Regions from separate parts of the Acetobacterium wieringae genome, predicted to be linked through region 2. Evidence: predicted binding sites of a transcription regulator. Region 2 holds the regulator's gene; the other holds the start of a gene.
What was found. Region 2 encodes LexA, which represses DNA repair genes until DNA is damaged. Its sites were predicted from a motif close to CNAACANNTGTTNG; they were not measured.
Positions count from the first base shown of each region.

Region 1: the regulator LexA is predicted to act here: its motif matches at 6,002-6,015, upstream of uvrA (excinuclease ABC subunit UvrA).

Region 1 covers NZ_CP097897.1:1,010,620-1,027,113, forward strand. Annotated here, with positions in the region: gene ftsE (cell division ATP-binding protein FtsE) at 1-385, shown strand, start outside; gene ftsX (permease-like cell division protein FtsX) at 375-1,292, shown strand; gene CHL1_RS04975 (murein hydrolase activator EnvC family protein) at 1,329-2,498, shown strand; gene CHL1_RS04980 (S41 family peptidase) at 2,601-3,797, shown strand; gene uvrB (excinuclease ABC subunit UvrB) at 3,948-5,924, shown strand; gene uvrA (excinuclease ABC subunit UvrA) at 6,088-8,901, shown strand; gene CHL1_RS04995 (FeoA family protein) at 9,327-9,551, shown strand; gene CHL1_RS05000 (FeoB small GTPase domain-containing protein) at 9,635-10,561, shown strand; gene feoB (ferrous iron transport protein B) at 10,482-11,654, shown strand; gene CHL1_RS05010 (FeoB-associated Cys-rich membrane protein) at 11,685-11,870, shown strand; gene CHL1_RS05015 (cold-shock protein) at 11,954-12,154, opposite strand; gene CHL1_RS05020 (hypothetical protein) at 12,449-12,697, opposite strand; gene uvrC (excinuclease ABC subunit UvrC) at 12,815-14,650, shown strand; gene hprK (HPr(Ser) kinase/phosphatase) at 14,734-15,708, shown strand; gene CHL1_RS05035 (PHP domain-containing protein) at 15,853-16,494, shown strand, end outside.
Region 2 covers NZ_CP097897.1:1,715,443-1,731,936, forward strand. Annotated here, with positions in the region: gene pheT (phenylalanine--tRNA ligase subunit beta) at 1-520, shown strand, start outside; gene CHL1_RS08340 (phenylalanine--tRNA ligase subunit beta-related protein) at 480-701, shown strand; gene CHL1_RS08345 (DNA-processing protein DprA) at 716-1,594, shown strand; gene zapA (cell division protein ZapA) at 1,702-2,262, shown strand; gene lexA (transcriptional repressor LexA) at 2,306-2,950, opposite strand; gene CHL1_RS08360 (tyrosine recombinase XerC) at 3,036-4,016, opposite strand; gene CHL1_RS08365 (TniQ family protein) at 4,538-6,007, opposite strand; gene CHL1_RS08370 (ATP-binding protein) at 6,031-7,026, opposite strand; gene CHL1_RS08375 (hypothetical protein) at 7,051-7,506, opposite strand; gene CHL1_RS08380 (Tn7 transposase TnsA N-terminal domain-containing protein) at 7,467-9,608, opposite strand; gene CHL1_RS08385 (heavy metal translocating P-type ATPase) at 9,874-12,225, opposite strand; gene CHL1_RS08390 (ArsR/SmtB family transcription factor) at 12,261-12,629, opposite strand; gene CHL1_RS08395 (heavy metal translocating P-type ATPase) at 13,028-14,983, opposite strand; gene CHL1_RS08400 (hypothetical protein) at 15,135-15,299, opposite strand; gene CHL1_RS08405 (ArsR/SmtB family transcription factor) at 15,401-15,751, opposite strand; gene CHL1_RS08410 (thioredoxin family protein) at 15,894-16,127, opposite strand; gene CHL1_RS08415 (universal stress protein) at 16,145-16,494, opposite strand, start outside.

The DNA of each region.
Region 1 (16,494 bases), 700 kb from region 2:
CTATGCCATGGAAATAATCGGAAAATCTGAAAAGCAGATCCAGAAACGGGTGCCGTTGGCTCTGGATATGGTTGGCTTATCCCATCGGATGAACCACTATCCCCATGAGTTATCTGGTGGTGAGCAACAGCGGGTGGTTATTGCCCGGGCGATTATTAACAACCCCTCTATTTTGATTTGTGATGAGCCGACCGGAAACCTTGATCCCGAAACATCCTATGAGATTATCAGTATTCTGGAAGAAATCAACCGTAGAGGAACAACTGTGGTGGTGGTTACCCATGACCGGGAAATCGTTGATACCATGAAAAAACGGGTTTTGACATTGGAAGACGGTGTTCTCAAAGTAGATGACGCGACAGGTAGGTACGGATATGAAGTTTAGTTCCATTAAAACAATGCCCAAAAATGTTGTCCGGGATACCTTAAAAAGCATTGAACGAAATAACCTGATGAGTGCGGCTTCGGTGCTGTCGGTAATTGCTGCGTTGATTATCCTGGGGATTTTTCTGATCTTAACCATCAATGTTCAGGAAGTGACCAAAGATGTGGAATCGAAACTGGAACTGAAAATCTTTCTCCAGTCCGATTTTACCGACACTCAAAAAGCAACCATCGAGCAGGCTTTGGAGAAAAGTGACCTGATTGAAGAAGTTACCTTTGAAAGTGCGGAAGAAGCTTTGGAAAAGTTCACCGTCAGTCTGGAAGATTATGCGCCGCTGCTCAGTGGTTATAATTCAGAAAACAACCCAATGCCAGCATCCTTTGTTGTCCGGGTGACTGATCCGGATGATATGGATGAAGTTCAAACCCTGGCCATGTCGTTTGAAGGCCAAGGGGTTGAGTACGTCCGATATGGTCAGGAATATGTGGAAGCACTGGTGAGTTTCAATAAATTTACCAATACTTTAAGTATAGTGGTATTGGTGGTGTTATCAATGATTTCCATCTTTATTATTTACAATACGATTAAATTAACCGTTTTTGCAAGACGACGGGAAATTGGCATTATGAAATATGTGGGTGCAACCAACGCCTATATCCGGGCGCCGTTCATTCTGGAAGGGACGCTGTTGGGGTTGATGGGAGCCATTGTTGCTTTCCTGATTATTCGGATCACCTATTATTATATTTTGGGATTAGTTGGCGGAAATTTATTTTTGCCAGTGGATGCCAGTTTGGCTTCTCCCGATGCAGTGATGGGACAATTGATTTTCTTCTTCCTGATTTACGGAGGGTTTATCGGTGCCGTTGGTAGCGTATTTGCGATTCGCAAATTCTTGGATGTATAAATGATTAGACTTGGTCAAACACAGGAGGATTGTTGGATGACAAAAAAACATATTATTTCAGGCATAGTGGGTATGATGGTGACATTGGGGATACTGATATCTCCGGTTAATGCTGCATCCCTGACCGAACAGCTGGCAGAAAGTAATCAAAAACAGGCGGCTGCACAATACCAGATTGACATGACCCAGAATACGATTGCTGGTATCGAGGCCGAAATCGGCAAGGCCAACGAAGAAATGAGCCGGATCACGGGCGTCATTGATAAAATTAATTCTGAGATAGCCGTATTGGAAGCGAACATTGCCAAAACTCAGGAAGAACTCAATATTGCCGAAGCCAAACGGAAAGAACAGGAAGAAGCCATGAACGAACGTGTCCGTACTATGTACATGTACGGAAATGGTAGTATGTTGGAGTTTTTATTTACTTCATCCGATTTTGCCGACTTTGTCACCAAGGTTGACATGTCCCGCTATATCATTGAATCGGATAAGGCATCATTGGACGCTTTAGCTGAAACAAAGAAAATAATCGATGAAAAGAAAGCTAAAATTGAGGCCGACCGGCTGCAGACAGTTTCTAAAAAAACTGAGCAGGAAACGGCCTTAGCCCAGCAGCAGGAAATTAAAGCTCAGAAAGACAGTCTCTTGGCCCAAAACCAGGCGATCGTCGCTGAGTATCAGGCAATTGTGGCGGCTGAAGCAGCCAACGCAGCGAGCATTGAAGCTCAGGTTCGGGAAATGATGGCAGCCCAGGCAGCCGCTTCTGGCGGGTCAACCACTGGTGGCAGCACGACCTTTGTCCCATCAAACGGAACCTATCAATGGCCGTGTCCGGGCTATTATCCATCCGCCGATGATGATTTCTTCGGTACCCGGTTGCACCCGATCTGGGGTGATTACCGGACCCACTATGGCGTCGATATGGGTGCCCCATCCGGAACACCGATCCTTGCTATGGGCAACGGTGCGGTGTTATCAGCCGGCTGGAACGGTGGTTATGGAAATTGTGTTATTGTTGATTTAGGTAACGGCCTCCAGGCCATGTATGCGCATATGAGTGGTTTTGCAGTATCAGCAGGCCAAACTGTCAACAAAGGCGATGTGGTTGGTTACGTCGGCTCCACCGGGGATTCCACCGGGGCCCATCTCCATTTCGGCGTACTTTCCGGCGGATCATTTGTTGATCCTTTAGGATATTTTTAAGCGAAACATTGTAGACTATAACGAAAGAACAGGAGAAAAGAATCATGATTCTTTTCTCCTGTTTTATTTGTATAATAATAAAATTTAGGATAAGGTGAAAAAATGGAAAATAAGTCAAAAAAAACCAAACTCATCGTGGTAATTGTGGTGCTGATCATCACAAATATCATCACCTTCACAGTGGCCACAACTGGCAATTATCTGATCGGCAACAAGTTGATTGTGACGGTTGACAGCAGTGAAACAGCCGCCGGGATAAAAAAACTATTAGCGCTAAAAGAACAGATTGGTCTGGAGTATTATAAGGATGTTGATAACACCACTTTAATTGATGGGGCCATCAAGGGCATGTTTGACAGTCTGGGTGATCCCTATAGCAGTTATTTTACCTCCGAAGAATTTAAGAAATATATGGAGTCAGCCACTGGCGTCTATGAAGGCATTGGGGTCGTCGTGACAGAGGATGATCAGGGCGTGACCTATGTAATTGCCCCGCAAAAAGGCACACCGGCTGATCAGGCCGGGATAAAAACGGGCGATAAAATTATCAAGGTGGATGGTGAAGATGTCAGTACGATCGGTTCGGATGCGGTAGTGGCTAAGGTAAAGGGGCCAGCTGATACCACCGTTAATATCACCCTCTTACGTGGTGAAGAAGTCATTGATATGCAATTGGTACGCAAAACCATTGAAGCAAAAACAGTGGAATCCCGGGTGATCGGCGATAAAGGCTATATCCAGATCAGTGAATTTACGGATAAAACCGCTGATGATTTTGAAGCCCAGCTAAGTGAACTGTTGGCTCAAAATATTACCGGTTTGGTGATTGATTTGCGTAGTAACCCCGGCGGCGTAAAGGAAGCGGTGGAAATCGCTGATCGGATTCTGGGCGAAACCATGGTCGTTTATACGGTTGATAAAAACGGCAATAAAACCGAATATACCTCAGATGGCGAAGAACAGCTTAGTCTGCCAATGGTTGTCCTGGTTGATGGCGGCTCGGCCAGTTCCGCTGAAATATTGGCTGGGGCTCTCCAGGATACAGGCGCTGCCCAGCTGGTCGGCACCAAGACCTTTGGAAAAGGGATTGTTCAGGAAATCATCAGTCTCACTGATGGCGGTGGCTTTAAGGTGACCAATTCCGAATATTTCACCCCTAACGGCAACAACATTCACGAAAAAGGTATCGAGCCAAATATCGTGATTGAAGCGACTGACTTTATGAAGAATAACTTTTTCACCGACGAAGAAGATGTCCAGCTGCAAAAAGCCTTGCAGGTCCTCAGTGGAACCAATTAGAATTTATGAGCATGCCATAACGGCATGCTTTTTCTATTGGTGAGGAATAATTAAGATTTTATTAAATGATAAGGATTATTGTTTGCCATTAAAAAAAAGCTGTGATAGAATAATGGAACGAATGTTCATCAAACTGATTGGAGGGTGCTGATGAAAGATATGAAGCATGCATTTAAGGTTGTCTCGGAATACGAACCTAAGGGTGATCAGGGACCGGCCATCGAAAAAATTGCCAACGGAATCAAGGCGGGGTTAAAGTATCAAACCTTACTGGGCGTGACTGGCTCCGGAAAAACCTATACCATGGCTAAGGTAATTGAAGCGGTTCAGAAGCCAACCCTGGTGATTGCTCATAATAAAACCCTGGCGGCCCAGTTGACCAATGAGTTTCGGAGTTTTTTTCCGGATAATGCGGTGGAGTATTTTGTCAGCTATTATGATTATTATCAACCGGAAGCTTATGTACCGCATTCGGATCTGTTTATCGAAAAAGACTCGTCCATCAACGACGAGATTGATAAATTACGTCACTCTGCTACGGCAGCTTTATTTGAACGTCGGGATGTAATTGTGGTGGCCAGTGTGTCCTGCATTTATGGACTGGGAAGTCCTTTTGATTATGAAAATTTGATGCTGTCACTCCGTCCGGGGATGGAAAAAGATCGGGATACGATTATCCGTAAGCTGGTGGATATTCAGTTCACCCGAAACGACATTGCTTTTGAGCGGAACAATTTCCGGGTGCGCGGCGATATTCTGGAAATATTTCCCTCGGCTTCGTCAAACAAGGCGATCCGGCTGGAGTTTTTTGGTGATGAAATTGAACGGATTACTGAGATTGATACCCTGACCGGGGAGATTTATGGGGAGCTGAACCATGTCTCGATTTTCCCGGCGTCTCACCACACCACCACCCCGGAAAATCTGGAACGGGCGATTGCTGGAATTCAACAGGAACTTCGCCAACGCTATGACGAATATACCCAAAACAACCGTCTGGTGGAAGCCCAGCGGATTCTGCAACGGACCAACTATGATATTGAAATGCTCCGGGAAATGGGCTATTGTAACGGCATTGAGAATTATACCCGCTACATCAACGGGCTGCCCCCAGGATCACCACCCTATACCCTGATTGATTATTTTCCCAAAGATTTTCTGATGATTGCCGATGAGTCCCATGTCTCGATTCCCCAGATTGGCGGGATGTATGCCGGGGATAAAGCCCGTAAGAGTAACCTGGTGGACTATGGCTTCCGGCTACCCTCAGCCTATGATAACCGGCCGCTGAATTTTTCCGAATTCGAAAGCAAGATCAATCAGATTGTCTTTACTACGGCAACCCCCAGCAAATACGAAAAAGAACACAGCCAGAATACCGTTGAGCTGATTATTCGACCGACCGGTCTGATCGATCCGGAAATTACGGTTCGCCCGGTTGCTGGTCAGATCGATGACCTGCTCGGTGAAATCAAACTAACCACCGGACGGGGCAATCGGGTATTAGTCACCACGTTAACAAAGAAAATGGCTGAAGATCTAACCGACTACCTAAAAGAAAATGGTATCCTGGTGAACTATCTGCATTCGGATGTGGATACCATCGAGCGGATGAAGATTCTAAGGGATTTACGGCTGGGTACCTTTGAGGTGCTGGTGGGCATCAACCTGCTGCGGGAGGGTCTTGATTTGCCGGAAGTTGGTCTGGTGGCGATTCTGGATGCTGACAAAGAAGGATTCCTCCGTTCAGAAACGTCACTGATCCAAACGGTTGGCCGGGCGGCCCGTAATCTGGAAGGTCATGTCATTATGTATGCGGACAAGATGACACCCTCGATGGATCGGGCTATCAGCGAAACCAATCGCCGCCGGGGTATCCAAAGCGCCTACAATGAGGCCCATGGTATTACCCCCAGTTCGGTCAAAAAAGATATCCATGCTGTTATCGAGGCGACCAAGGTGGCCGAGGAACCGGCAACCTATGCAATTGGTGATGAAGCGCTGGATATTGATGTGAAGATTAAAGAACTCGAAGTCGAAATGCTGACGGCGGCCGAGGCCCTGGAATTTGAACGGGCTGCCAATTTGCGGGACGAAATTCATCATCTCAAAAATTACCGAAGATAGCTTAAGGTGATGTTATAGCGGGATGGCTGAAACTAAATTTTAGTTGTTTTTTAATTTACAGAATCGGCAAGTACCCGCAAACGAATGTACCAGACCATGACTTAATGGTGTTTTTTCATTTAATAATTCATGCGGCATAATTAAGGAGAGAATAAACATAAATATGAAATATATCGAAATAAAAGGTGCCAAGGAGCACAATTTAAAAAACATTAACTTAAAAATACCCCGGGATCAGCTGGTGGTTTTTACCGGGCTGAGTGGCTCGGGGAAGTCCTCATTGGCTTTTGACACCATTTATGCTGAAGGACAGCGCCGTTATATGGAGTCGCTTTCTTCCTATGCCCGGCAGTTTCTGGGTCAGTCCCAGAAGCCTAATGTGGAAAGCATTGACGGCCTATCCCCGGCAATTTCCATTGACCAGAAAACCACCAACCGCAACCCCCGATCCACGGTGGGGACGGTCACCGAGATTTATGATTATCTGCGGCTGCTTTACGCCCGGATTGGGATTCCCCATTGTCCCAAGTGTGGCAAGGTGGTACAGTCGCAATCGGTGGATCAGATTGTCGACAGCATCATGGCCCTGCCTGAAAAAACCAAATTTCAAATTCTGGCTCCGGTAATCCGGAAGGAAAAGGGACAGCATAAAAAGATCATTGATCATATCAAAAAAGAAGGTTTTGTCCGGATTATCGTTGATGGGGAGGCGATGGAAGTCACGGATGAAATCAATCTCGATAAAAATAAAAAGCATACCATTGAAGTGGTGGTGGATCGTCTGGTGGCCAAGGATAACCTTGGCAAACGGTTGTCCGATTCACTGGAAATTGCCCTGAAGCTATCCGGGGGACTGGTGATTTGTGACGTGATTGGCGATGAGTCCCAGCTTTTTAGCGAAAAACTGGCCTGTGCCGATTGCGGCATTGCCATGGACAAATTGGAGCCCCGGACGTTTTCGTTTAATAATCCCTTTGGGATGTGTCCGGATTGTCACGGTCTGGGCTTTCATCAGGAAGTGGATCCGGATCTACTGATCCCTGATAAAAGTTTATCGATTGGCAATGGAGCGATTAAATTTTTTGGTTTAAAAAGTGATTCCAAGTATTATTATAACCTGATCAAGGCGCTGGCAAAAAAACATCAGTTTGATATTGAGTTACCCCTGGAAGATGCCAGCGAGGCATTTTTACAGGCGCTTCTATATGGCAGCGACGAGGTTCTGGAAATCGCCTACGAAGGCAAGTTTTCAGGAACCTACAGCTCCACCTTTGAAGGGCTGATTAAAAACATGGAGCGGCGTTATCTGGAAACGACCTCGGAGCGGATGCGGTCCTTAATTGAACGCTATATGTCAGAAACCCCCTGTCCCACCTGTCACGGTAAACGGCTCAATCCCACCAGTCTGGCAGTGACAATTCATGATCGAAATATCATCGAAATAACCGATATGGCCATTGGTCAATTGCTTGAGTTTTTTAAAGCGCAGACCATGACTGACCGGGAAATGATGATTGGTGAATCGATCTTTAAAGAAATTGAGGCCCGGCTCAATTTCTTAAAAAATGTTGGACTGGAATACCTGACCCTGTCCCGGAATGCCGGTACACTTTCGGGGGGAGAATCCCAGCGGATTCGGTTGGCCACCCAGATTGGCTCAGGTCTGGTGGGGGTATTATATGTTCTGGATGAACCCAGTATTGGTCTCCATCAACGGGACAATCAGAAACTGCTGGAAACGCTGCGGCGCTTAACCGACTTGGGAAATTCACTGATTGTGGTGGAGCACGACGAGGAAACCATGCAGGCTGCCGACCACATTGTCGATATTGGCCCGGGGCCCGGGGTTCACGGTGGCCAGATTGTCGCACAGGGAAGTCTTGAAGAGATAATGGCGGTGTCGGAGTCGATCACTGGCCAGTATTTCAGTGGCCAGCGCTTTATTCCGATTCCGCAAAAGCGTCGGGAAGGCAGCGGCGAGGTAATTAAGATTGTCGGTGCCCGGGAGAACAACTTAAAGAATCTGGATGTCGATTTTCCGCTGGGGAAATTTATCTGTGTAACCGGGGTTTCCGGATCCGGGAAAAGCACGCTGATTAATGAGATTTTATACAAGGGGATTTCCCAGAAGCTGTATCGCAGCCTGAAAAAGCCGGGGAAATACACCCGTATCGATGGGGTTGAATTCATCGATAAGGTAATCGATATTGATCAGTCACCGATTGGCAGAACCCCCCGATCCAATCCGGCCACCTATACCGGGGTCTTTGACCTGGTTCGGGATCTGTTTGCCAAAACCCCGGAAGCCAAGGCCAGAGGTTATCAGAAAGGCCGATTCAGCTTCAATGTCAAGGGTGGCCGTTGTGAAAAATGCAGCGGTGATGGAATTATCAAAATTGAAATGCATTTTTTACCCGATGTTTATGTACCCTGTGAGGTCTGTGGCGGCAAGCGCTACAACCGGGAAACCCTGGAGGTTAAATACAAGGGCAAAAACATTGCCGACGTACTGGATATGACGGTGGAGGAAGCCCTGGAATTTTTTGGCAATATTCCCAAAATCAAAGAAAAGCTCCAAACCCTAAATGACGTCGGTCTCAGTTATGTAAAACTGGGACAGCCATCGACCCAATTATCCGGCGGGGAAGCCCAGCGGGTTAAATTGGCCACTGAATTAAGTAAGCGCAATACCGGCAAAACCCTCTACGTTCTCGACGAGCCCACCACCGGTTTGCATATTGCCGATGTCCACCAGCTGATCAATGTCATTCAGCGTCTGGCTGACAGCGGCAGTACGGTAGTTGTCATTGAGCATCAGTTGGATATGATCAAGGTGGCAGATCACATCATCGATCTTGGCCCCGAAGGGGGCGAGGGCGGCGGCACCATCATTGCCATTGGGACTCCCGAAGAAATCGCCCGGGTGCCCCAATCCTATACCGGCCAGTATCTCAAGAAAATTTTACCGAATTGCTAAAAGAGCTAACCCAGTACCGACAATTGTTACATCATGTTGTGACCTAGGGGTCAGACCCTACGCATCGGAGCGGACACTGCAGAGCCTGTCCGATTTGCGCGTAGGCAACGAGCCAATCACAAGCTTGCTTGTAGTTGGCGACTGCCCGCGACCAATGCGAAAGGAGCAAAGCGGATTTCGCATGGCGCAGCGAACAACAGATTAACAATTGGTCGGTACGGTGGTTCATTGATAACCTCAAGAACGCTGTTTCAGCGTTCTTTTTTTGATACGTTTAAAAAATGCTTAAGGCCATAAAAAGTTACAGACTCTAATTGACAATGAATTTCAATTAGAGTATAATAAAGCTAACAAAAAGAAAGCCATCTTTAACAAATGATGGCGACGACAACTAAATTTAAACCATAAGAATAGAGGGTGTGTTTATGTTTACTTTGAAAGATTTAAGACCAGGTCAGAAGGCATGTGTTGGTTCAATTGCTGTAGAAGGCTTAATGCGTCGCAAACTCATGGACATGGGTGTAACACCAGGGGTAGAGATTCAAGTTAATAAAACAGCTCCATTTGGCGATCCCATAGAGGTTCGCTTGAGAGGATATTCCCTCAGCCTTCGGAAAAAAGATGCTGAAAATATTTTAATGGTTCAGTAATAAATAAAAAACCACCTTTTGAGGTGGTTTCGTTATTTTAAGATTAATCAGCATTTAGTGAAAAAGGGAAATGAGGAATGGAAATGAAATATAAAATTGCGTTGGTGGGAAATCCCAACTCGGGAAAAACTACGCTGTTTAATTGTCTCACCGGCAGTAATCTCTACGTGGGGAACTGGCCCGGAGTAACGGTTGAAAAAAAAGAGGGAGACTTAAGAGGCACCAGCAGTGACATGACCTTGGTGGATTTGCCGGGCATTTACTCACTGGCACCCTACTCGATGGATGAGATCGTCTCCCGGAATTTTTTGCTGGATGAACGGCCGGATCTGATCATCAATATCATAGATGCCTCCAACATTGAGCGAAATCTATATTTAAGCACCCAATTGATGGAGCTCAACTGTCCGATGGTGGGGGCTCTTAACATGATGGATGTGGTCAAGAAAACCGGGGTGGAAATTGATGTCCGGGAGATGGAAAAAATCTTCGGCTATCCCTTTATTGAAATATCGGCCCAGAAGGAAACCGGCATTGACGAATTGATTAAAGAGGTTGAAAAAACCGTCGAGATTAAACGACTTAAAGAATTTCCGCAGATCTTTCCGCCGGATATAATGACCATCTTCAATGAATTTGATGAGCTTATTCAAAATAAGTATCCCGAACTTTTGCCTGATTATCCACGGTTATTCCGGGTTATTAAACTGATTGAAAAAGATGAAGAAGTGCTCCTGAAAATTGATAAAAATATCGAATTATTAGCAGATATCGGGTTGGTCAGAAAAAAAATCGAAGTGCTGTCAAAGCATGATGTCGACAGTGCCATTGCCGATTATCGCTATCGTTTTATCACTGATGGGATTAGCATGGCAACAAAAAAACAAAGATCAGAGCATCCCTTTCCAGGAAAGACTGGATCGAGTGCTGATGAACCGCTATGCGGCCCTTCCGATTTTCTTTTTCTTTATGTTTGTGATTTATTATGTATCAATTACCCTGGTGGGTGAAATTACCATTGGTGGGATTGAGTGGTTCATCAATGATGTGCTGATGGTAACGGTAGCTGCTGGTTTGGGGAGCTTGGGAGCAGCAGATTGGATCATTGCCCTGATCAATGACGGCATTATTACCGGGGTTGGCGCAGTATTGACCTTCGTACCACAGTTGGTGGTGTTGTTTATTTTTATCTCCATTCTCGAGGACAGCGGTTATATGGCTCGGGTTGCCTTCATTATGGATCGGATTTTTCGGCATTTTGGTTTATCTGGAAAATCCTTTATTCCGATGGTGGTGGGATTGGGATGTTCGGTGCCGGGAGTAATGGCTACCCGAACCCTGGAAAATGAACGGGAGCGGAAGCTGACTGCGGTATTAACCCCATTTATCTCCTGTGGGGCCAAGATGCCCATCTATGTTTTGATGGCATCGGTGTTTTTTGTTGAGTATCAGACTCTGCTGGTGTTCTCCCTTTATCTGGTTAGCTTGACGGTGGTTTTCGCATCGGGATTTGTATTGTCGAAAACCTGGTTTAAGGGAGCCGATTCTGGTTACCTGCTGGAAATTCCGCCGTTGCGACTGCCAAAGCTTAAGAATACCGCCACTCAGGTATGGCAGAGAACCAAAGAATTTATTGTCCGGGCTGGAACAATTATCTTTGCGGCTTCAGTGGTGCTGTGGTTTTTGCAGAGCTTCACCCCAGGTTTGCAAATGGCTCAGACTCCGGATGAAAGCATTTTAGCGGTATTTGGCAAGATCATTGCGCCAATCTTTATCCCGCTGGGTTTTGGTAACTGGGTCGCTTCAGTAGCGCTGCTAACGGGCATTGCCGCCAAAGAAATGATTATCAGTACTATGAGTGTACTTTTGTCGGGTCAGGAAGGCAGCTTTACCGATGCGGTCAGTCTGATCTTTACACCGGTTTCCGCCTACAGCTTCGTGATCTTTGTTTTATTGGCATCACCCTGTATGGCTGCCATCGCCACTATGAAAAAAGAATTGGGAAACTGGCGTGATTTTCTTTTTGCATTGGCTTATCAAATTGGTTTAGCCTATACCATTGCCTTAATTGTTTATCAGGTTGGCAGTCGAATTTTTAGTTAATTTTCCATTGTGCGCATTGGATCAGCGTAATTGAAGAAAGAAGGAATAGAAGTGATTACCTGGATTTTAGCAGCAATAATTTTAGGTGCGGCGGGTTATATAATTTTCAAAAAAGTAAAAAAAATGAAGGCCGGAGATTTTTCCTGCGAAGGCTGCAAAGGGGGCGACGGCTGCCCGGGCTGTCATCTCAAATCGGAGCCGCCTAAAGAAGATTGATAATTGGTCGGTACGGTAGTTAGGAGCGAGCAAGAAAAAAAGCCCCACCAGCGCAGCTGGTGGGGCTTTTAAAAAAGACTTAATTATGCAAGAAAAACGTTGGTAGCCTGTAAGCCACGATCAGTTTTTTCAGTATCGAAAGTAACGCGTTGTCCTTCAACCAGGCTCTTACGACCGTCAGCGATAATTGCTGAGAAATGGACAAAGACATCATTGCCGCCATCTACTGAAATAAAACCAAATCCTTTTTCGTCGTTAAACCATTTTACTGTACCATTATTCATTTTTGGTACCTCCTAAATATTAATTGTAAATCGTAATGCAAAAACAAAAACACATATTTTTGCAAATCATTTCAACGTAAAAATGACTTGCAAAAATATGTGAAATCAATAAATACACTTTAATTCTTTTTCATTATAGCACCTAACGAAGGTCGTTGTCAATTTATTTAACAAACACTTTAGAAATTAAAGGAATCATGACAAATAACGCATCAGGTCAGAGCAAAGATCAAAAAAAGAACGGATCCAACTTGTTTAGAAACAAGTTGGATCAAAAAAAGCTGATCTCAAGATTTATGTGGTACAATAGCTGTTGAAGTCAATGGACTCATATTTTCTTTTTAACAAATCTTTCGCTTCCTTTAAAACTTCTTTTTCTGATAGTGGAAGTCTTATCTCACGTATTTCGATGATTTTAAAGGGATTGTCTTTAATTGATTTTGTCAGGGTAAATCCACCATAAATTTTCGGAACAATCTTCACTTCGAAATTACCGAATGAAATCAGGGTGTTGTGGCCATCTACAGTTATTTTTTCAAACATGGTAACACTTCCTTTCTGTTTAATAATCGGATGTTTAAAAAAGTATTATTATTATACCAAAATGTGGTGACGAATAAACAAAAAATTCCAAAAAATATTTATTTAAGGTTGATATCTATGTATGATAAAGAGAAATTAAAAGATCTGCCCCAGAACCCCGGGGTCTATATAATGCGAAATAAACCGGGTGAAATAATCTATGTCGGGAAAGCCATTAATCTACGCAACCGGGTTCGGCAATATTTCCATTCGACCAGTCAGCTGACGGCTAAAACAGCTGTTTTGGTATCCCATATCGAAACCATTGAGACGATTGTTACCGATTCGGAAATGGAAGCGCTGATACTGGAATGTAATCTGATAAAAACCCATCATCCCCGCTATAATATTCTGCTAAAAGATGACAAAAGCTATCCCTGGATCCGGTTGACGGTAAATGAGGAATATCCCCGGATTTTGATGACCCGGGAGTATAAAAAAGATGGAGGTAAGTACTTTGGGCCCTTTACCAGTTCCTATGCGGTAAAGAATACCATTGAAGCGATTTTAAAGATCTATCCCCTAAAAACCTGCAACCGTCAGGTTGCTTATGGCAAAAAGTCCGGTCGGCCCTGTTTGAACTATCACATTGGCCAGTGTCAGGCCCCTTGTCAGGGGAATGTGCCCAGAGAAATGTACGCCAAGGATATCCAGTCGATTCTGGATATTTTAAATGGTCGACATCCGGATCTGTTAAAAAACCTTAACGACAAAATGACTACTGCCGCTTTAGCGCAGAATTATGAAGCGGCGGCTAAATACCGGGATCAGATTGCCGGGATTGAGCATATCGTCGAAAAGCAGAAAATCAGTTCCAGCACCAAACAGGATCAGGACTTTATTGGTTTTGCCGCCAGTGAGAGTCTGGGTTGTGTGCAGGTTTTTCATGTCCGGGAAGGGAAGCTGATGGGGCGGGATCATTTTTTTCTCGAAGACATTGGTGATGTCAGTTCCCGGGAAGTATTGGAAAGCTTCGTTAAACAATATTATGCCAGCTGTGGCTTTATTCCCCGGGAAATCATTTTGAAAGAAATGCTGGAAGACAAAAGAGTCATCGAAGAATGGTTGGGGGATCTGGCCGGTAAAAAAATTGCAGTGTTATCACCGCAACGGGGACAGAAAATAAAAATGTTGGAAATGGTGGCGGATAATGCCGATTTGGCCCTGAAGCAGCAGCTGCTGGAAAAACGGGAAAAAGAAATTCGCTCCAAAAGCCGCCTGGTTGGACTTTCGGAGCTGCTGGGTTTAACCCGGCCGCCCAGTCGTATTGAGGCCTATGACATTTCCAATATCAGCGGCACCAATAATGTTGGTGGTATGGTGGTGTTTGAAGAAGGCAAGCTGAACAAGAAAGCCTGTCGCCGCTTTAAGATCAAGTCGGTGGAAGGACAGAACGACTATGCCAGTATGCAGGAAATGATTTTCAGACGGATGGAACGAGCCATGAAAGCCTCGGAGGGTAATAATTTTTTGCCCTTGCCGGAAATTATGATGATCGATGGCGGCAGCGGACATGTCAACGCAGCAGAGAGCATTGTGTCGCTCTACCCGATGGAGATTGCGGTCTGTGGATTGGTTAAGGATGATCACCATCGACTCCGGGGAATTTTTTTTAAGGGTACTGAATATCCGATCAAAAAGGCTACCCCGCTGGGCGTTTTTCTGTTTGAGATTTCCGAAGAGGTGCACCGCTATACCCTGGGTTACCACCAGATTTTAAGAAAAAAAGAAATGCTGGCTTCTCAGCTGGAGGAAATCCCTGGCGTTGGCAAAAAACGCCGGGAAGCCCTGATGGCTCATTTTGGACAGGTGGAGAAAATCAAAAAAGCTACCCTGGAAGAACTCCAGGCGGTTCCTGGGATGCAGGTGAAAACAGCCCAGGCGATTTTTGCGTATTTTAAAAACAAGACATAAAAAAACTTTTAACAATGGAAACTTTGAGGTAGAATAACTTGAGTAGACTAATTAGCAGTAAATCAATGAAAAGAGATAGAAGAATGAATGGCAAAGTAAATCTGGATGATTTTTGTAAAGAAATTAAACTTGAAAAAATTTATTATCAGTCAACGGAATTGGATCTGCTAAACAGCGGGATCAACCGACCCGGGTTGCAGCTTCATGGTTACTATGAACACTTTGACTCCAAACGAATTCAGGTTATTGGTAAGGTGGAAGTTTCCTATTTGCTGGATCTGGATCCAGCGGTCCGAAAACAGAAGATCGATGACTTTTTTTCCTATGATTTCCCCTGTTTTATTGTATGTTGGGATCAGGATGAGACCCATCTGTTTGAAGAGGCGGCTCAAAAATATGGTCGAACCCTCTTAAAGAGCAGAGTAACAACCACTACCCTTTTTTACGATCTGGTCAATTATATTGACCAGCTGTCAGCCCCCCGGATCAGCTTACATGGGGTTCTGGTTGAGGTTTTTGGGGTGGGGGTATTGATCACCGGGCCCAGTGGCATTGGTAAGAGCGAAACAGCACTGGAAATTGTTAAGCGGGGGCATTGTCTGATTGCCGATGATGTGGTTGAGGTCAAACGGATTCGGGATGGTCACCTGATGGGAACGGCTCCGGAGCTGCTTCAGCATTTTATGGAAATTCGCGGTATCGGAATTATCGATGTTAAAACCCTCTATGGCGCCAGAGCCGTGAAGCGGGACGTCGAAATTGATATGGTTATTCGCCTGGAGAACTGGGATGAACGTTCACCTTATGACCGCCTGGGTCTGGATGAACAAACCCTGGATATATTGGGAATCGAGGTGCCGGAAGTGATGATTCCTGTTTCGGGAGGTCGAAATCTGGCCTGTATCATTGAAACCGCCGCCATCAATAATCGTACCAAGCAGTACGGTTACCATTCTGCCCAGGTTTTTTGTGATCGGGTTGCCCATCAGAATGACCTGGAAGTACAGAAACGGGAAGCCAAGAAAAAACTGGAAGAAAAAAAACCGGCCGACGATTAGGCACATTCGAGAAATATATAGAAAAGAGAGTTAAAAAATGAGAAAGTATGTTTTAGATGCCCATACCCACACAATTGCCTGTGGGCATGCTTATAACACCATCACCGAGTTAATTGATGCGGTACCGCACAAAAAAATCTGGAAATGATCTGCATCACCGAACATGGTCCGGCTTTGCCCGGAGCACCAACGCCCTTGTTTTTTGCCAACTATCGGGTGATTCCCGGGAAAATAAACAATGTCAAATTACTAAAAGGGATTGAGAGTAATATTATCGATGCGGATGGCAACACCGATATTCCGATGACGTTTATTGACTCGCTGGAAATAATTTCTGCGTCGTTGCACACCCCCACTTTTATACCGCAAACAAAAGCCATCAATACCGGGGCGGTACTGGGGGCCATTGCCAATCCCCAGGTTGACTTTATTTGCCATCTCGGCAATCCTACCTACGAACTGGATTACGAGGCGATTTTGCAGGCAGCAAAAAAACACAACACCTTAATTGAAATAAACAACGGTTCTTTTTTTATCCGCAAGGGTTCCAAGCCGAATTGCGTATGGATTGCCAACCGTTGTAAAGAATTGGAAATACCGATTATTATTGGCAGTGATACCCACTTTGCCTCAGATATTGGTGATTTTCCCTATGTCGACAAGGTTTTGGATACGGTTGGTTTTCCCGATGAATTGATTATGAATCTGGATACCAAACGATTAATAGATTATCTGGAAAGTAAGGGACGGGTACTTTTTGCTGATCCCCGGGAGTATGCCCAAGAA
Region 2 (16,494 bases):
GCTGGAAGTGATTTCACTAAACTATAATCGTAAAAACCCGGCGGGCTGTTTTTTTGAATTGTCCAATACCTATCGCAAAAACACCAAGCCAGGAGAATTACCGGTTGAAGCCAAAAAACTGGCCATCAGTTCCTATGGCAGCGGGGATTATTTTGAATTAAAAGGGGTTGTTGAGCTCTTGCTTGAGCATTTTGGAATTTACTATCCGGAGTTTGTTGCTGGCGGATCGGACTTCCTTCATCCCGGACGAAAAGCAGAAATTTTTGCCAATGGGACCAAACTCGGGGAAATCGGCGAGATTCATCCGATGGTTGTCAAGCATTATGAACTGCCGAAACGGTGTTATGTTTGTCAGTTATCGTTTGATGAACTTTTTGAATGTGCCAGCCTGGATAATAAATTTACTGATCTGCCAAAATTCCCGGCTTCTAATCGCGATTTGGCTATTTTACTCAAAGCTGAAATTCCGGCGGCAGCGATTGCGGCAATTATCCGTAAAAACAGCGGGCGAAATCCTTGAAAGCATTGAATTGTTTGACGTCTATACCGGAGCTCAAATTCCGGCCGGTTATAAGAGTCTGGCCTATGCCTTAAACTTCCGTCATCACGAACGAACCCTCACTGACAATGATATTAATCCGGTTATCGACCAGATTCTCGGTGAATTGAAACAGGCATTTGATGCCCAACTCCGTGAGTAAGTATTGAAACGATCATGAATCTGATTTGTGAACATATTGTCGGGCTTCAGCAATTAAAAGGGGTCGGTCGACAGAAAACGATCCGCTTGCTGGAGTTGATCACCGCTCCTCAGCAGCTTTGTTTCCGGGAGTTGGTTGAAATCGGCCAGACTTTTGGGATGATTTCCAGCCAGATCAGCAAGGCCGAAATCGCAGCTGCTGAGGACTGTGCCCAGACGCTGGCCGAACAATGCGGTCAGCTGGGAATCTCTTGCTGCTCGTATTGGGATGAAGCGTTTCCGGATAGTCTGAAATTTTCGGATCATCCGGTGTTGATTTTTTATCAGGGCGACTTGAGTATTTTAACACATTCCAAACGGGCGGCAGTGATTGGTAGCCGCCAACCTTCCGCCTTGGGGGCAGATTTTGCTTTTCAAGCAGGTAAGTTACTGGCCGAAAACAATTTTGTGGTAGTCAGTGGCCTGGCGATCGGTTCTGATTCTTATGGGCACCAGGGTTGTCTGGATGCCGGTGGAAAGACGGTGGCCTTTCTGCCTTCTGGTTTAGCTCCAATTTATCCCAGCACCAATCAGCAGTTGGCAGATAAAATCTGTGGCATGGGGGGCTGTCTGGTATCCGAATACCCCCATCATGAAACCCTTTTGCCATATAAGTTCGTAGAGCGGGATCGTCTTCAGAGTGCGTCCAGTCAGTTTGTGATTGTTTCCAATTTTACGCCGGGGAGCGGTACCATTTATACCCTGGATTACGCCAGAAAATACCAGAAAGCGATTTATTCCATTCCGGTTATCCATAGCGAATCACGGGCTGGTTTTAAGCATCTTGAGATAAAACAGATTGACTACCGAATTTTAAGCAATACAGAACTGGCTGATGTCATTGAGCAGTATTAATTGATAAATCAATTGTAATTTTCTTGTTTATTACCTATAATAGAATATAACAAAGAAGAACCTTTTTATCACTTTTGAGAACTAAATTTATTTCACAGGAGGAAAAAATGCCTGAACAAACAATCATGGAATTACGCATACTCGATACCGAATTTAATCTAAAGGCCAAGGGAAACGAAGAGCATATTAAGCACGTTTCTGACTACGTCAATACCGAATTGGAACGGGTCAAGGCTGCGAATCCCTTCACAAACCATATTCGGATTGCGATTTTAGGCTGTATGAATATTACCGAGCGGCTTTTCAACGCAGAGGAAGAAGTTCGGAGCAGTGAAGAAGTAAAAGCCAAAGAAGTCGGCGAGGTGAAACAAGTTAAAGCTGAACTCAAGAAACTCAGCGATTTGCTGGCCGAAGAACAGGCAAAATATCAAGCACTGGCTGAAGAGAAAGACTTATTGCAAAAAGAACTGGATGAAAAAAATGATCTGTTGGCCCAATACCGGGAACACTTACGACAAGGAAAAATTGAAAGTGAAACCAGCCGCAAAACAATCCTGGATCTCCAGAATCAGTTGTTTGAAAGCCAGATCGAATTGGTCAAAGCCAACAAAAATCATATCGAAAAAGATGTCTTTAAAAGCATTGAAGACAAAATGAAACTGGACTAACGGAAAATAAAAAAAAGATGTTTGCACATCTTTTTTTATTGCTCTAAAATTTGCGGATCAGACCGGTTACCTTGCCAAGAATTTTGATATCCTGGGCATTGCAGAAAATCGGATCCATGGTTTTATTTTCCGGTTGCAGTCGGATTTTATTGGGCTCGTCGTAAAAAATGCGTTTGACCGTGGCTTCGTTATCTTCAAGCAAAAGCGCTACAACAATGTCATTATTTCGGGCCGTCTCCTGCTTTCGGACGATGATTTTATCACCATCGAGAATCCCGGCTTCAATCATGCTAGTCCCCTTGACTATAAGAATAAAGGCGTCATCGGATCCGGTAAAATCGAGCGGCAGCGGGAAAATATCAGTAATGTTTTCAATTGCCAGAATTGGAGCACCGGCAGTGACGCAGCCTAAAATTGGCAATGAGATAATTGTTTTTTCATCAAAGTGACTGGAAATTGTTTCATTGGGATCGTGGCGCAACACCTCGATAGCCCGGGTTTTGGTTGAATCACGCTTGATATAACCCAGCTCTTCCAGCTTTTTCAGGTAGGTGTGGGCGGTGGAAGTCGATTTCAGATTAACAGCGGCACAAATTTCCCGCACTGATGGGGGATAACGTTTATCGCGCATTTGGGTTTCTATAAATTTCAAGATATCTAATTGTTTGCTGTTTAAATCCTCGTACATGAGTTTTCCTCCAAAATAGTTATGCTTCATTATAGCATATCACCAGATTAAAGGCAAACGTAAGTTCTTAATTTTACCATTGTTGTCAATCATCGCTTTCAAACTGTGCCAACGGATTTTGGTTAAGGGTATCCCGGAGGATTTCTTCATTGACATGGGTATAGATCTGAGTGGTTGAAACATTCTGATGACCAAGAATTTCCTGAACCGAGCGCAAATCGGCATTGCCATAACGGAACATCAGGGTTGCAGCGGTGTGGCGGAGTTTGTGGACACTGATTTCATCGGTATTGAGACCGCAATTCGCCAGATGTTTCTTGACCAGGTGCTGAACCGCCCGATTGCTGATCGGGCCATTTTGCTGGCTGAGAAAGAGATAGGGGCAGTTGGATTCTGGGCGCACCGCCAGATAGCGATTGATGGCTTTTAAGCAGGCATGGTTTAAAAAGACGGGACGCTCTTTATTACCCTTACCAATGATGCGCAGGGCATCGTTTTTGATGTCGGAAATCTTTATTTGGGTCAGCTCGGAAAGACGCATCCCGCAATTGAGAAACAGGGTAATAATGGCAAAGTCCCTTTCTTTATGGCGACCGGTAATCCCTTTCAATAAATCCACGGCTTCGTCCCATTCCAGATAACGGGCATGACGGGCCGGGAGTTTGGGCATTTCCAGTTCAGTCACCGGGTTGGGCAGAAAGTACTTTTGCTTATTGCACAGATAATTAAAGAATGAACGTAAGGAAGAGACCTTGCGGCTTCGGGCCGCATCTGCATTTTGCCGTTCCTTACTGGAGTAGGAAAGAAAGGCATAGAGAATCCCCAGATTTACCGATTTTAAGACATCAATGTCGATATCATCGATGGGAATTGCATCAAAAGGCAGCGATTGGGGAACCATCGCAAAATAGCGTTTGAGGAAGCGGAAAAAAATAATCAGATCATAACGGTAAGCCTGGGCGGACTTTTCAGAATAACCTTTAATGGTTAAAACATAATTTAGGAATTCATCCAGCAGTGCATTATTGGGAATAATTTTATCAGTTAGATTGGTTGGGATGGTCATCAGAGTCTCCTAAAATTTTTGCCGGGGTTGGCTGGTAACAGCTGCAAAAAAGATGGCATAAGCTGAGATGGTATTTGCACAAGCACCGGCAGATTTTATTATAGCTTACCACACTTTAGTCATTTTGTCACGAAACTTACATTTTGCGACATAATATTTTTGCTTATTTCAAATTCATACTGAGCTTTGTTTGGTGCATTGTTGTGCATTGACATATACTTCGGACATAGCTTGACATATAAGTGGTAAAAAATAATTCTTTTGTTGCCGATTATGTATAATTGATCGGACATAAATAACGAATTTAATTGAATTCTGTGAACAATAATCAGAAATATGAAATTTTATTATCTCCGGTGAATAAAATGCAAAATAAAATGAAAGGTTCGCATGATACCTATTTCATTTAAAAAAATAGGTAAAATTTGACATATAACCCGTAAAAAATGGAAGGTTTTCATGAAAAAAATAAGTTCTATATGTAATGCCAACTTTCAGTGAAAATGTATTAAGCCTTATAATTATCCAATGGAAACATTGTAGCGTACAATCAGACTATATCCCCCAACCATTGTTTCCATATTATCTATATTGTTTCGATAATCTTCATTCACCTGAGACTCTTCTTCTTCGAAAAAATAGACATTATAAAAGAGATCATTCTCGATAATAATGCCTTTATAGGCTGGGCCAACTGAAATACCAGAATCTAAAAGATCTTCTGTAATTATTTTTATAAAGTCACCATTTCTAATATTATTCTCAATAAAACCTAATAGTCTACAAAAGTATTCAAATAAATAAAACTCGATAATTTTACAAGCAAGCTGGAAAACATCGGCCGAAATTGTTGTGCTTTTGGGATCATTAAAGAAATCATAAAAGAGTTGAATGAGGTATTCATATAAGGACAACAAGAAAGAAGTATTACACTCTCCTGCCCTATTTCTCAATATACAAGAATATAACCATAGATAATATGCATATTGTTCTTTTTTTATTTTTTTATTACCATAGAGACATTTTACAAAAATATTATTTAATTTCGTTTTGTAATCAATATTTGTTCGATTCATATTTTCGCAATGATAACCAACTCGGAAAGTTTTCTTGATCCGGCTGTCGACTTTATTTATGATATCTTCAAGTGATGAAAGAATTGACAAATCATTTTTTGAATAGTCTTTTACTAAATTAATCCAATCACAATCGCAATTAGAGTAATAATTGTTCAGATTACTAATTTCATATTTAGTTAATTTCGTTACTTTTCGCACACTAATTGTCGCTAGACTACTCTTTTCGCCGTTGATAAGATAATCTTTTATAAATTTAGCGCCAAAATCCGGAAGTTTATTTTTAATTTTTAATTGCCAGGGATTAATCTCAATTATAGTACAACTTCTATCCGAAATAGATGGAAGATTCAACGGTATTGATTTATTATGATAACTTCTTGCAACAAGCTCCATTGGTGAGTGTATCATGAAATGTCGGAATAAGTCAATTTCACAATGGGGACAAATATAATAACTTTTTTTATTGAAGCAAAATTCCGAAAATCTGCGATGGTTACAAACAGGGCAATGTTCAACCAAAAGCATATTATGTATAAGACATTGATCTAAAAAAGAAAATTGATGAAATAAATAATGATTTCCTTCTTCCAGGCACTTTGGACAATATTTAAAATAATGATCGAATAGAAAAATGAGATTATGGGGAAGAAATATTGAAAATGGACCTAATAGTCTCTTCACATCTTCTTTTATTTGCAGAAGAACTGGTTCTTCAATTATGGAATTTAAACCTTCAACGTTTATTTTACCCCTATATTGAAATAAAAGTTCTGGCAAAAATTTATTTGTATCATTATTGTTTACCAATATTGGTTTAATCAATATATTTGAAGAACAAGAATTCACGTAACATGATTTAACTAAATAATCATAAAAGCTTTCATATTGATTTCGCTTAAATTTTGTTAGCATACCAGCTTATCCTCGCTTTATACTCACTTTCGCTTTCCATTGATACATGCATTTAAAAGGTCTTGCTCGTGGCCACAGTCCGCAAATTTGACAGTCTCGATCCACATATCTTCGGTTATCCATTCATCCCCTGCCCCTTCTATTCCATGTTCTATAAAAAGAAATTCAATCATGTTACATAAATGACTCATTGATAATCCATGTTTACTGAAAATAGTTTTTCCATAAATATTACAAATACAATTGTATAAATTTTCAGTTTCATGGATCAGAAATTTACTCTCACTGAATGCCATTGGAAAAAAATAATTCGTATATGTCAAGTCTGAATCTAAGGGAAATCGCATACCGAAATCGTATGCTCCGAGGACATCTTGAAGTTCTTTCTTTGTCCGTATACCATTAAATATGTGCGTTTTTTGCATGAAACGTCGCACAATCTGGACTTCCTTCATTCCTGAGAACAAGTTCCGCTGTGAGATTAAATCTTCAGTACCAACTAAAATTGTCGTCATTTCTATACTTTGAGCTTTTAACTGATTATTAATATCTTTAAGACATTGGTATTCATTTTTATCTAAAGCATCTGCTTCATCAATGAAAAAAAGGATTTTTCGATTTCCGTTTTCTTCAAGGGCTAAATTAATTAGCTGTGAACACAATCGATCCGATTTATCTTGTGCTGAACCTTTATTAAATAAATCATGATTTGTAGCTTTCAATAATCTTGTGTAAAAAACATTGGTGTTCTTTAGTGGATCAGGCATTGAACTCACAAACGTTAAAATTTCGTGGTCGTACTTTTCGTATATTTCATTTTTTATTATATTGATTGCTGTCGATTTTCCATAACCTGATGGGCCATAAATAATCATTCCTTGGATTCTGAATTTGATCGCTTCGTCAATTTTTTTGATTGCTTCTTCAACAATCGATGTTTTTATCTTGTAATTTCCAGTGTGAATGGGATGCTTATTTTTTACTGTTGAATTTACTTGATCTAATTGATCTGCTCTCATTTTATTTTAAACCTTTCCTTATTATTACCATGTGCGCTTGGATGGATCTGACCATTTCGCCATTAATTCCTCATCACTTAACAAATTCTTTTCATTGTCAAGACTGATTTCGTCTGTAGTTTTAGAACTTTTTTTATTTTGAGGTAGAATATTTGATCCTGGACTTCTTTTTTCAGCCTCATTTCGAACAGATGCCAAGTGAGTTGCCGCCGTTTTACTGAATAGGGCTTTTTCTTCCAGATTATTTGCAAAATTTGTTATTATGTCTTCGACGTGAATGTTGTTCATGTCATTATTATTTGCGAAATCTCGTATTAATTTATTTGTTTTTAAGGAAATCGCAGTTCCAATCTGTTTACCTTTGATCACTAAATGTCCGATATGAGCGCCATTTTCTAAATATGCTTCCATCTCTCTAATATCAAGCGGATCAAACTCGATTACAATATTCTTACCGACTGGTGTATAGCTTGAAGACAAAACGGAACTTGTATATTTGTATCCAGCAAAATTGATATATGGCCGGATTCCCTTTTTTTGTTGCCTTGAACTTTTCTGATTTGATAACATTTCATTAGCGAAAAATCCTTTCTGTTATCATCTGAAACATATGATGGAATCAAACCTCGATCAATTCGGTCTCTCATAACTGATAGAGGCGAAAAGCCACCTAATCCTTGATGAGGTTGCAAATTGTATCCTGAAATAATTATTTCAGCAATTTCGGAGATCTCTTTGAGGGTAATCCGATATGTAACAGCATCTTTTTCTGCTCCGATTCGACGAATATCATTAATGTTGCTCCCCGTTGTAGATGGCATTCGATGAAAACCTTTCTCTTCTAAAGTTCTAAAAAATCGTTCAATGAGTGGGCGTCTATGAGGTGTTGCAACAGGGCCAAAATTTATACTGATACCTAATTTTTCTAAATTATCCGTAATGTCACGTGAAAGATGCGATAGTGCATTATCCATACAAATCTCGTCGAAGAGTGCCCATTGCGTATAAGGGACTGCTACTGAGTGGTATCCTTCAATACTTTTTTTAAAATTGAATTGACTAAAATTCAATGATTTATGTGGAATTATTGCGTTTTGTATACATTCTAATACATCAAATCGATTATAGTTTTGACTAACAGAAATAGTGTATCCAAGTATAACGCGAGTTGCTACGTCAATTACTGCAATAATCCAGATACGATTGGCTAAAACGTAAACTGTGTCGCCATGCTCATTTTCAACAGCAACTGTAAATAATGCATCGATTTTGTGCCCATCTAACTCAACTTTTGCAAAAGGTCGTTTAGGACTGGATTGATCCGGCTGTATGCATCTTGTGTTACGAAATAATTGCTCCGCATTTTTTCCGTAACGATTCAATGAAGCATAAGGATTTTCGTCACCAATATTATGCAAAAATCTGATCATTGATCGATATCCTTGGGATTTAGTTTCAAATGGATAGTCGGTCTCTTTAAAGCCGTTTGCTATCAGATTTTTTATTAAAGATTCATGGATTGTTTTAAAAGATGATAATTTATCCCATTTTGATTTTTTTTCATTAAAATAGTCTAATAATAATTGATCTCGAATATCGGGGTGATCCTCCATTAGTTTAATAAATGGACCTTTTCTAGATTTTAATCGATGCCCTTTTATTAATCCAACATAGCCCACAGGCTGGCCATTTGTATCAAGGCTTGCACAACGATCGACAAACTCTTTAATATGAGAATGGTTTATGCCGGTCATTTTTTCTATGTTTTTTATTGACTCACCATTTAAATACAAATCAACTGCTTTTTTTCGCGATTCATAGATTTTTTTATCAGAGTCTGACATATTATAGGTACTTACAGTTCGCCATGTTTTACTTTCTTCATAAAATTTTGCGATCTTATTATTCCAAAAACGTTTGCCATAGCTCACCTCTGTATAAAAGTTCAATTCCTGATTAAACACATCCGCTTTGATCTGATCACGTATTAGCAAATAGACCAGGCTTGGAAATACCATTGTTGGCTCTGGATCAGATTCATAGATATGTCCAATTGTAGTATCCCCTACTTGTTCTATAAATCGTTTTATTCGTTTTATACAATTTCCGAGTAACCGTTCGTCAGTTCTACAAATGCAGTGATACATAAATCTCATATTATTGAGATGTTCCAGACCTTGAAAAATATCATTTTCAGTACGCACACGGAATAGAATATTATTTTTCAAACACCAATTTTTTTGGATAGCAATTTGAGACTTTGCTCTGACTGCGGATTTATTGTCTCCAGTTAAATCAGAAGTATACTTAATTTCCCATAATTCATTAATATTGTCTTCATAAAGAACTTCCATATCAAACACTGTTTTGCACATTTTGCCATCATTATTTTTTCCAGTTATTTGAAGTGGTTGTTCGACGTATTTAATAATTTGCGGATTCAATTCAACAGTTAGAAAGTTCGCATATTCCAAATTACTATAAAAACAAGCCCTTCGATTTAGTTTTAGACTATGACAAATAAAGTAATTCGAACCATAGCTCTGTGAGCGTGGCATTTCGATCGGCTTTTCACTTAACATGGGCTTCCTCCGCAATATTTATTAATCTCAAAACTCAAAAGCAAATATTGTTATCGTTTACTTATCCAATTTTCTTTAGAATAATCACAGAAATTTATTCAAAGATACTTTTAAGGTTTAAATACCAAAAATGACGGATTGAATTTTTTATTTCAATCCGTCATTAGGCTCAATTTAATTTGTTAAAAGTATAGTAGTATTTAATGTTTAAGCTTCATTTGAAACTAAAATAGCAACACTAAATTAATGATCCTTTAATCTATTTTTACAAATTTTTCGTATTCATGACTCTCATAGCATTTAAGACTGCTAACAATGCAACTCCTACATCAGCAAATACTGCTTCCCACATTGTAGCAAGTCCACCGGCACCTAATATCAGGACAATTCCTTTAACAACAAACGCCAAAGTAATATTCTGTAATACTATACGTCTCGTTTTCTTTGAAATATTTATTGCACTGATCAGTTTACTCGGTTCATCAGTCATTAGCACAACATCCGCAGCTTCAATAGCGGCATCAGATCCTAACCCCCCCATTGCAACGCCAACATCAGCTCTTGCTAAGACTGGGGCATCATTTATACCATCTCCAACAAAAACAACGCATCCTTTCGTGCTTTTTTGGTTATAAAGCAGCTCCAGTTTTTCTACCTTTTGATCGGGAAGTAGATCCGAATAAACTAAGTCCAATCCTAGTTGCTTACCAACTTTATCACCGATGATCTTATTATCGCCTGTCAGCATAACAGTCTTTTTTATACCGAGTGCTTTTAAGTCACCAACAAGTTTTTTAGAATCCTTTTTGATTTCATCTGAGATGACAATCGAACCTGCATAACTCCGATCTATCGTTATATATACAATTGTTCCAGGTTCATCATTTTCCAGTATGGCTATTTCTTTATCGGCCATCAGCTTTGCATTACCTGCAAAAATTTCCTTCCCTTTAATATTAACCTTTAATCCCAGGCCGGGAAGTTCTTCATGCGCTTCAATTACTCCTTTGTCAATTTCTTTGCCATAAGCTTTCATAATTGATTGAGCAATGGGATGGTTGGAATAATTTTCAGCATATGCCGCATACATTAAAAGCTCATCATTGGTTATGCCTTGGACCGCTTTAATTTCTGTTACTTTAAACACGCCTTTTGTCAAGGTTCCAGTTTTATCAAATATTACAGTATCAACATTATTCAAAGCCTCTAGATAATTTCCACCTTTTATCAAGATACCATTTTTTGAAGCGCCTCCAATTCCACGCAAAAAGCCCAGCGGGATTGAAATAACCAATGCACAAGGACAAGAAATTACCAAAAAAACCAATGACCTGTAAATCCAGTCAGAAAAAGTTGCACCTTGGATAACTAAAGGCGGAATAATCGCAAGCGCTAAAGCTGCGACTACTACTATTGGGGTGTATACTCGCGCAAACTTTGTAATAAACTGTTCCGTAGGCGCTTTTCGACTGCTGGCGTTTTCAACCAGTTCCAAAATTCTTGATACCGTGGAATCGCCAAATTCTTTTTTAACTTCAATCGTTAATAACCCGTTTTTATTGATGAACCCTCCGTAGACTTCATTACCAACTTCTACTTCACGAGGAACGGACTCGCCCGTAAGTGCTGAAGTATCCATCATGGATTTCCCTTCAACAACAACTCCATCAAGTGGTACTTTTTCGCCTGGTTTCACAATAATATATTCTCCGATAAGCACATCCTCTGGAGAAACAATTTTGATATCATCCCCATCCTTTAAATTTGCATAATCAGGTCTAATATCCATAAGTTCAGCAATCGATCGTCTGGATCTGTTTACCGCTAAATCCTGGAAGAATTCGCCCACTTGATAGAACAGCATTACTGCAACACCTTCTGGATATTGACCGATAGCAAATGCTCCTATCGTTGCGATTGACATCAGAAAACTTTCATCAAAAAGCTGTCCGTTTTTTATATCTTTAGCAGCTCGCAACACAACTTCTCCGCCAACTATCAAATACGCAGCAAAATACAAAACAAATTCCACTGGTGTTTGGAATGTAAATATTAAAGCAATGGCAAACAACACCCCACCGATTGCTAATTTGACAAGCTCTTTCCTATTACCATCACCAATTTGCACATGTTCCTCGGTAGCTTTTTTAGATTCTTCCTTTACCATTACATCAGGCTCTATTTTTTTTATAATAAGTATAATATCTTTTATTGCTGTTTCGAGATCTCTATTTCTTGTTTCAATATTAAGTTTACCTGTTGTAAAATCAACATTGGCGCTTTTTATGCTATCTAGTTCCTTGATTTTTTCTTCAATTTTCAAAGCACAATTAGCGCAATCAAGTCCTCCTAATATAAGTGTCTTTTTAATGTATTTATCGTGCAACTTTTCAGACACAGTGACATCCGGCTCAATCTTATATACAATTTCCGTTACATGTTTAACAACAGCTTCTTTCTTATCAACATTATCAAGCTCAATGGTCATAATTTTAGAAGCGAAATTAAGCGTAGCCTCTTTAACATCCTCTATATTGTTCACTTTATCATTAATTTTTGCCGCACAGACAGCACAATCCAAACCATCTAAAACAAGTTCAATTTTTGATACTTCCATTTTTGATCCCCTCCTCTTTTATTTCAACTATATTTCTACTTTTCGTTTATATGTACCATCCCTTGATTAAATATTTGTTTAACATGGTCATCATCTAATGAGTAGAATACTACTTTTCCTTCTTTTCTATTTTTCACAAGTTTTGCTTGTTTTAAAACCTTTAGCTGATGTGAAATGGCGGATTGTGTCATATTCAATAGAAATGCGATGTCACATACACACATCTCACTTTCAGCTAATGCCCACAATATTTTGATTCTTGTTGAATCTCCAAAAACCTTGAATAACTCAGCAAGATCATATAAGAGCTCTTCTTTTGGCATTTTATCCTTAACTTGCTTCACAACATCCTCATGGATTACATTACAATCACAACGTTCGATTGGATTCTCAATACGAACCATATCATTCCCCTTATATTTAAAAGATTTATACATGAATAGTTATTCATGTATCGATTATACTACTTTCGTGGACTAATTGTCAATCAATATTTGAATAATTGTTCATATAATCATTTATAAAAAATCTAAATTTCATAATTGTATATTCCGACCGGTGAACTCCATTGGAAATGCGGACATCAACTACTTACTCTGAAAACAACAGCCTTAATCGCGTCAATGAACCCATAGTTTATTAAAGTGCGCACAAAACAAAAGAAACCGAAGCGCTTCTGAAAAATGACCAGAGTAGCTTCGGTTTTGTTTCTGGCATCAAAAAAGGGGTAAACGCTGACTAACAAAATGTTATTTTGCGACACCCCCATTTTTCTTATAACAAACATCGTAGTGTTTAATGATTAATTTTCATTTGGAATACTGGCAACATTCTGTTTATTGGAAGATAAACGCTCATCAATTTTCGGATACTTAGGTTTATACCAAAGGAGAAGCGTTGAGCTGATAATAACTGTCAGACAGCCTGCTTCCTGAAAAATAATGGCCCAAACTGGGGTAAGCATCGCTAAAGACGCCAATGCTAATCCAATGACATTATAGACAAGCGAGAAGAACATGTTTAATTTAATTCGTTTAAACACTTTTTTCGAGGTCCAGATAAAATCAGCAACACTTAACAGGTCATCATTCATCAGGGTGATATCTGCTGTTTCAATTGCTACATCTGTTCCGGTAGCTCCCATGGCCATTCCGATATCTGCCAGAGCTAAGGCTGGCGCATCGTTTATCCCATCACCAATCATCGCTACTTTTTTTCCTTGCTTTTGCATCTCTGCAACGACTTGCTGCTTTTCCTCGGGTAGCATATTGGCTCTAAAATCGTCCACGCCTATTTCTTCAGCGACTCGTTGCGCTGTCACTGCGTTGTCACCAGTCAGCATCGTCACATTTTTTATCCCGATTTCCTTGAATAAGAGAATCACGTCCCTAATGCCTGGTCGAACTTTATCAGCAATAGAAATAAGTCCAATGACTGCACCCGCTTGAGCAACAAGCATAATGGTTCTGCCTTGTTCTCGTTGCAACTGCATTTGCGCTTTGACTTTCTGATCCAGCATAATCCCCTGATCTTCCAATAACTCTTCTTTTCCGACCAATAAGGATTTCCCATCAAAACGAGCAATGACACCCTTACCCACTTCAGCTTTAAATTCTTCCGGTTCGGGTATTTCAGCTCGTCGTTCTTTGGCATGTTTAATGATTGCTCTGGCCAATGGGTGTTCCGAATATTTTTCCCCAATCGCCGCCAGATGGATGACTTCTGCTTCCGAAAATCCATTAAATCCGGCAATTTCCATCACTGTTGGGGTACCCAAAGTAAAGGTTCCCGTTTTATCTACCAGAAGGGTATCAATTTTTCCAGCTTCTTCAATGAAAATCCCACCTTTTACAAGAACACCCCGGCGAGCCATATTTGAAATACCTGCGGTTACGGCTGTAGGAGTTGCGATAGCGAACGCACACGGACAGGCAACTAACAAAACCGCGACGGCAGTTTTGACATCTCTTGTTACAAAGTAAGCCGCAATGGCCATCACAATCACTACGGGTAAAAACCATTGGGTAAAGCGATCAGCAACGGTTTGAATTGGCGGTTTTGTCCCTTGCGCTGATTCAGTTAAATGAATAATCTTTGCCAAAGTTGTATCTTCACCCACGCCAGTGGTTTTAATTTCGATTCGCCCTTCTTCATTTAAGGTTCCGCTATATACTTCACTGCCTTTAAATTTTTCAACCGGAATCGATTCTCCGGTAATCGGTGCCTGGTTAACGCTACTTTGTCCATTAACAACGATACCATCAACAGCGATGCGCTCACCGGGTCTAACAACAACCAGTTCACCCAATTGCACTTCTTCAATGGCGACAACAATCTCCGCTTCATTTCGTTTTACCGTTACTTGCTGAGGTGCCAGATCCAATAAACTGCGGATGCTTTTTCTTGTTTTATTTAAGGTAAAGGCTTCAAATGCACCGGCGACTGACATGATAAAAATCAAGATCGCAGCGGTGATAAATTCACCAATTAAAACAGTAGCGATCAGTGCTACTGTCACAAAAACATTTACTGTAATTTTTCGATGGAAAACATCTTTAAACCCAGAAATAAACCGCTGTAATCCACCAAATATGGTTGCAAATAAAGCGATAGCAATATAAATTATGGGTGGCCCAATATTGTTTACTGCCAATAACCAGCTGATAATTATCAATATTCCAACAATCAGCGGGGCAATCGCAAATACTAAAAACTCTCTTATCGGTGAGCTTTTCATTGCTTCATTTTCGTTAGACATTCTGTATCCCTTTCGTGTATAAATTTTTGGTCTTGGTCTAATTTGATTCTTTAAAAAATCTGCCTTTAAAAATCAGCTCAGATTTCTAGGAATCCATCAGTAATCCAAGCCTAATTGAATCAGTTCCGAATGTTATCTGTTATCCGGCCAGTTACTTTTTCTCACCAGCATTATTTTCTTTTTTTGCTTTGTTTTCCTTTTTGGGTGGGGCACAGTCTGGTCCGCAAGTCTCTCCTGGTCCACAACATCCCCCGGTTTGGCTAAGTGATTCTTTGATTAAACTAAAAATACCTGCTTTTTTCTTTTTTTCTGCCATTTTATATCTCCTTAATTTTTATATATTTAATATGCCTTCATGGGTATATAGGCATATTAACTTTAAATTTATGTGTACTTTTACTTAAAACTTAATTAACGCTATTTGAATATAAACGTACAATCAATATTTTTGCTGATATATCCTTTTAGATTTTTCTGATCATTGATATAATGGTCATCGACACGCCACTGTTCTTTTAAATACTGGTAAAGATATTGATTTTTATCCCAAAACGCATCATTTAAATAATAGTATGACCACTGTGATTTCTTTTCATCAGTAATCAATCCAGCCGCTTTTAGTTTATTTAGATGCTTTGAAGCATTTGTTTGGGAAATATTGAGTACCGCCTGAACTTCGCAAACACAAAGCTGGTTTTCACTGAGAATATTCAGTAGCCGTATTCTGGTATCATCGGTAAGCATTTTAAAAATATCAGTTAAATTCATCAATACACCTTCTTTACATTACTATATGCTCCAGTGAGCATATAGTATCATGAATTATATTTTTTGTCCAGAAAAAAATATATCTCAATAATCGATAAAAACCCGTTTGATCAAATAATTCAATCAAACGGGTTGTCTACTATTACTTCTGTAAGATCTTTTTAATGTCATTTACTGATGGAATCCGCCCCATGACGACTACTTTTTCATCAATCACAAGCGCTGGCGTTTTCATAACGCCATAAGCGATAATCTCCTCCATACTTTCCACTTTTTCAACGGTTGCTTCAATCCCTAATTCTATTAAAGCTTCTTTGGCATTTTCTTCCGTTTTTTTACAGTTCTTACACCCTATCCCTAATACCTTAATGATCATAACAATCCTCCATAAAATTATTTTATTTTATCTTCTTCCCTTTTGGTGGGAATCAGTAATACTGACGCTGAAGCATGTCTGGCAAGATTATGGCTGACGCTTCCTAAAAAAACTTGCGGTATAAACCCACGTCCCTGACTGCCCATGACAACCAACGATATTTTTTCTTTCTCTATGAGTTTCAAAAGTTCGGCTGATGGTGAACCATAGAGAAGTTTCACGTCAACCACTATATTTTCCAATGTTGATAAATCATTTTTCAAAGCTTCAAGCTTTTTCTGATCGGCTTCTTTGAATTCTTCCTGCCGATGTTTAAGATGAGGTTCAATGATCGCTTTATCCATAACATGAGCCAATGTGACTTTTT